Regions from separate parts of the Blautia sp. OM07-19 genome, predicted to be linked through region 2. Evidence: riboswitches for the same ligand, from Rfam matches in the RefSeq annotation. Region 2 holds a riboswitch; the other holds the start of a gene.
What was found. Region 2 has a riboswitch for ZMP and ZTP ahead of DXC01_RS08640 (IMP cyclohydrolase). Riboswitches for the same ligand answer to the same signal wherever they lie in the genome.
Positions count from the first base shown of each region.

Region 1: it holds a riboswitch for ZMP and ZTP, as region 2 does, so the genes downstream of both, DXC01_RS14515 (formate--tetrahydrofolate ligase) here and DXC01_RS08640 (IMP cyclohydrolase) in region 2, are expected to answer to the same signal.

Region 1 is NZ_QULA01000024.1:15,334-17,805, forward strand. Features, by position in the region: gene DXC01_RS14515 (formate--tetrahydrofolate ligase) at 1-1,522, opposite strand, end outside; ZMP/ZTP riboswitch at 1,644-1,725, opposite strand; gene xylB (xylulokinase) at 1,993-2,472, opposite strand, start outside.
Region 2 is NZ_QULA01000009.1:80,957-83,428, reverse strand. Features, by position in the region: gene guaB (IMP dehydrogenase) at 1-1,139, shown strand, start outside; ZMP/ZTP riboswitch at 1,343-1,422, shown strand; gene DXC01_RS08640 (IMP cyclohydrolase) at 1,484-2,197, shown strand; gene DXC01_RS08635 (phosphoribosylaminoimidazolecarboxamide formyltransferase) at 2,218-2,472, shown strand, end outside.

The DNA.
Region 1 (2,472 bases), on a different contig from region 2:
GAGCCCCAAGTTTGGTCTGGTCATCGGTCAGGCTGTACTGTGTCTTAGCCACACAGATCGGGCAGTTGCCAAATCCAAGAGCTTCCAGCTGTTTCGCCTGCTTCTGCGCATTTGCAGTAAGAACTACTCTCTTACCGCCATATACTTTCTGCACGATCTGGTTCAGTTTATCTTCGATAGATCCTTCCAGTTCATATGCATAAGTAAAGTCGTTTGGTTCTTCTACGAGGCGAAGAACTTCTTCTGCAAGTTTGATTCCGCCTTCTCCGCCTTTTGCCCATACTTCAGAAAGAGCTACGTTTACGCCGAGTTCTTTGCACTTAGCTTCTACGAAGTCAAGCTCTGCCTTGGTGTCGGTCGGGAATGCGTTGATGGCAACTACGCAAGGAAGTTTGTATACGTTCTTGATGTTGCTTACATGTTTCAGAAGGTTCGGGATACCTTTTTCAAGAGCTTCCAGGTTTTCGTTGTTGAGGTCAGCTTTGGCTACGCCGCCGTTGTATTTCAGAGCACGTACGGTTGCTACGATAACAACTGCACTTGGATGCAGGTCTGCCATACGGCATTTGATATCGAGGAATTTCTCTGCACCAAGGTCTGCACCGAATCCTGCTTCTGTGATCGCATAATCAGCAAGTTTCATTGCCATCTTGGTTGCTGTTACGGAGTTACATCCATGAGCGATGTTTGCGAATGGTCCGCCGTGTACGATCGCCGGAACGTGTTCCAGTGTCTGAACGAGGTTCGGTTTCAGGGCGTCTTTCAGGAGAGCTGTCATAGCGCCTTCTGCATGGAGGTCACCTGCTGTTACCGGTTTCTGCTCGGATACTTTACCGTAGGTATATCCGATAATAATTCTGGAAAGTCTTTCTTTCAGGTCTTTGATGTCACTTGCAAGACAAAGGACTGCCATGATCTCAGATGCAACGGTGATGTCATATCCGTCTTCACGCGGCATTCCGTTTGTTCTTCCACCGAGGCCGTCTACTACGTTACGGAGCTGACGGTCGTTCATGTCCACGCATCTTCTCCATGTGATCTTTCTTGGATCGATGTTCAGAGCGTTGCCCTGGAAGATATGATTGTCGATCATTGCTGCGAGCAGGTTGTTTGCTGCTCCGATCGCATGGAAGTCACCTGTGAAGTGAAGGTTGATGTCCTCCATCGGAACTACCTGTGCATAGCCGCCGCCTGCTGCGCCGCCCTTAACACCGAATACCGGTCCGAGGGATGGCTCACGGAGAGCTACCATAACGCTCTTGCCGAGTCTCTGCATACCGTCTGCAAGACCTACTGTTGTTGTTGTCTTTCCTTCACCTGCCGGTGTCGGGTTGATAGCGGTTACAAGAATCAGCTTGCCGTCCTTTTTGTCGCTTTCTTTCAGGAGATTGTAATCGATCTTTGCTTTGTACTTACCGTACTGCTCCAGATATTTGTCGTCAATGCCTGCTTTTTCTGCGATCTTGGTGATCGGCTCCATTGTGCACTCCTGTGCGATTTCGATGTCACTTTTGAATCCCATAATTTTCTCCTTTCTTTGCCGATAACGCCTGTCGTGATTGCCCCGTCACCAAGCAACCATGGCGTTGATTTTTAATAAGCCCTCTTTTCTTATTAAAAAAAGCAGTATCTGAGTTACCCTCAAATACTGCCCAGACGGTCGGCGTTACAAATCTCCTGCTCCCTCGTGGTATCTCCACAATTCCGTCAGTCACCGGAGACTCTATTTACTTGGTGAGAAAAGATTATCATATTTATTGTCATTTGTCAATAAATTGTCGCGATTATTATGTTTTTTTATAAAACATAAGGAAAACTTAAATAAAATTTGTTATTTTATCATACTATTATTTAACGTCAGCCCGTTCTGTCCTGATGCACCAGGCGTGGCCCGGTGGGGAGCGCGAGGGGAGAACGGCCTTCGCAACTTCGAGTGCCCTCCCCTCGCATAAGGTTTTGCAGTTTCCAAACTGCGGGAATCGGGGCAGTACCCTAGAAAAGTGGTTTAAGGGCCGGATACAGTTTCTTAAACTTCTGATACTTTTCTTCGTACTTCGCCACAAGTTCTTCCTCCGGCTCAACGGTGTCAACGACGTGAGCCATCTTCTTTCCGATGGTCTCAACATCCGGATAAGCCCCACATCCTACAGCAGCCAACATGGCGCCACCCATGGACGGTCCTTCTTCTACGTCGAGAACATCAACTTTGAGGTTCATCACATTTGCAATAATCTTTTTCCAGAGCGGGCTCTTTGCGCCGCCGCCGCAGATCTTGGTTCGTTCGATCTTGATACCAAGTTTTCTTGCAACTTCGAGGGAATCGCGAAGTCCGAAGGCTACGCCTTCGAGAACAGCCTGTGTCATATCTGCTCTTGTAGTGTCCATGGACATTCCGAAGAATACACCTCTTGCGTCAGGATTGTTATGTGGTGATCTTTCTCCCATCAGGTATGGAAGGAAGAATACATTGTT
Region 2 (2,472 bases):
TTGAAGATGCGAACAACCTGATGGCGAAATTCCGTATCTCCGGTGTTCCGATCACAGAGGGAAGAAAACTGGTCGGTATCATTACCAACCGTGACCTCAAATTCGAAACAGACTTTTCCAAGAAGATCGGAGAGTGCATGACATCCGAGGGACTGATCACAGCCAAGGAAGGAATCACTCTTGAAGAGGCAAAGAAGATCCTTGCCAAATCCCGCAAAGAAAAATTACCCATTGTAGATGACGACTTTAACTTAAAAGGTCTGATCACGATCAAGGATATCGAGAAACAGATCAAATATCCACTTGCAGCCAAGGACGCACAGGGACGTCTGCTCTGCGGTGCAGCCGTTGGTATCACAGCTAACGTTCTTGCACGTGTAGATGCACTTGTTAAGGCAAATGTAGACGTTATCGTTGTAGACTCCGCACATGGACATTCCGAGAATATCCTCCGTGCAGTACGCCAGATCAAGGATGCATATCCGGATCTTCAGGTGATCGCAGGAAACGTTGCCACAGGAGCAGCTACCAAGGCTCTGATCGATGCCGGTGTAGATGCTGTCAAAGTTGGTATCGGACCTGGTTCCATCTGTACGACACGTGTCGTTGCAGGTATCGGTGTTCCACAGATCACAGCTGTTATGGACTGCTATGAAGTAGCTAACCGCTATGGTATCCCGATCATCGCAGATGGCGGAATCAAATACTCCGGAGATATCACCAAGGCGATCGCAGCAGGAGCCAATGTCTGCATGATGGGAAGCATCTTTGCAGGATGCGACGAGAGCCCGGGAACTTTCGAACTGTACCAGGGACGTAAATACAAAGTATACCGTGGTATGGGATCTATCGCAGCCATGGAGAACGGCAGCAAGGACCGCTACTTCCAGCAGGATGCGAAGAAACTCGTTCCGGAAGGTGTAGAAGGACGTGTAGCATACAAGGGACATGTTGAGGACACTGTATTCCAGCTTATGGGCGGTCTTCGTTCCGGTATGGGATATTGTGGAGCAGAAACCATTGAGAAGCTTAAGACAACCGGAAAATTCATCAAGATCTCCGCTGCATCCCTCAAAGAATCTCATCCGCACGACATCCACATCACCAAGGAAGCTCCGAACTACAGCGTGGATGAATAATTGTTTTGATTTTTATTCTTGCGAAACTAAATAAAGTAGTATATTATGTAATTGTTCGCAGGTAGTATCCCGCGAGGTGTTTTGCCATGAATATGGCAAAATCCCGAGACATACAGGGCAAAATGCTATCACCGTAGGTGATTTGGAAGGCATTTTGACCAAGTTACTGTGAACGAAGTGAACAGTAACATATTATGATATTATAACGACTGCATGACTGGCGGAAGTAGGATCACCTACAGGGAGTGCAGTAAGTAACGTGCCGACCGCCTGGGCAGCCTGTGTAAGCAACAGACTACCCAGGCGGTTTTTGTATCTTATTACAACACTAAAGGAGACGAATCATGGAAAGAATTTCACTGGAAAATGAACTGAAAAGCAACTCTTATCCGGGAAGAGGAATCATCATTGGACGTTCCGCAGACGGAACCAAAGCAGTAACAGCTTATTTTATCATGGGAAGAAGTGAAAACAGCAGGAATCGAGTATTTGTCGAGGATGGAGAGGGAATCCGCACACAGGCATTTGATCCATCCAAACTGACAGATCCGAGCCTGATCATTTATGCTCCGGTACGTGTACTGGGAAATAAGACAATTGTGACAAACGGCGATCAGACAGACACGATCTATGAAGGAATGGACAAACAGCTCACCTTCGAACAGTCCTTAAGATCCCGCGAATTTGAGCCGGACGGACCGAACTATACACCAAGGATCTCCGGTGTCATGCACATCGAAAACGGCGAATACAGTTACGCAATGTCAATCCTCAAGAGCAACAACGGAAATCCGGATGCCTGCCTCCGTTACACTTACGCATACGAAAAAGCAATTCCAGGTGAGGGACGTTTCATCCACACTTACAAATGCGACGGAAATCCGCTCCCAAGCTTTGAAGGAGAACCGAAACTCGTAGATATTCCGGACGATATGGAAGCATTCACAGAACTTCTCTGGAACAGCCTGAACGAAGACAACAAAGTTTCCCTGTTTGTACGTTACATCGACATCGCAACAGGAAACTATGAGACAAAGATCGTAAACAAAAACAAGTAAGATACGGAGGATGAGATAAGATGAACGAATTACAGTTAAAATACGGATGCAACCCGAACCAGAAACCTTCCAGGATCTACATGGAGGACGGAAGTGAGCTTCCGATCAAAGTTCATTCAGGAAGACCTGGATATATCAACTTCCTCGATGCATTCAATGGCTGGCAGCTTGTACGAGACCTCAAGAAAGCAACAGGACTTCCGGCAGCAACTTCTTTCAAGCATGTTTCTCCTGCAGGTGCAGCAGTCGGACTTCCGCTGACAGAAACACTTGCA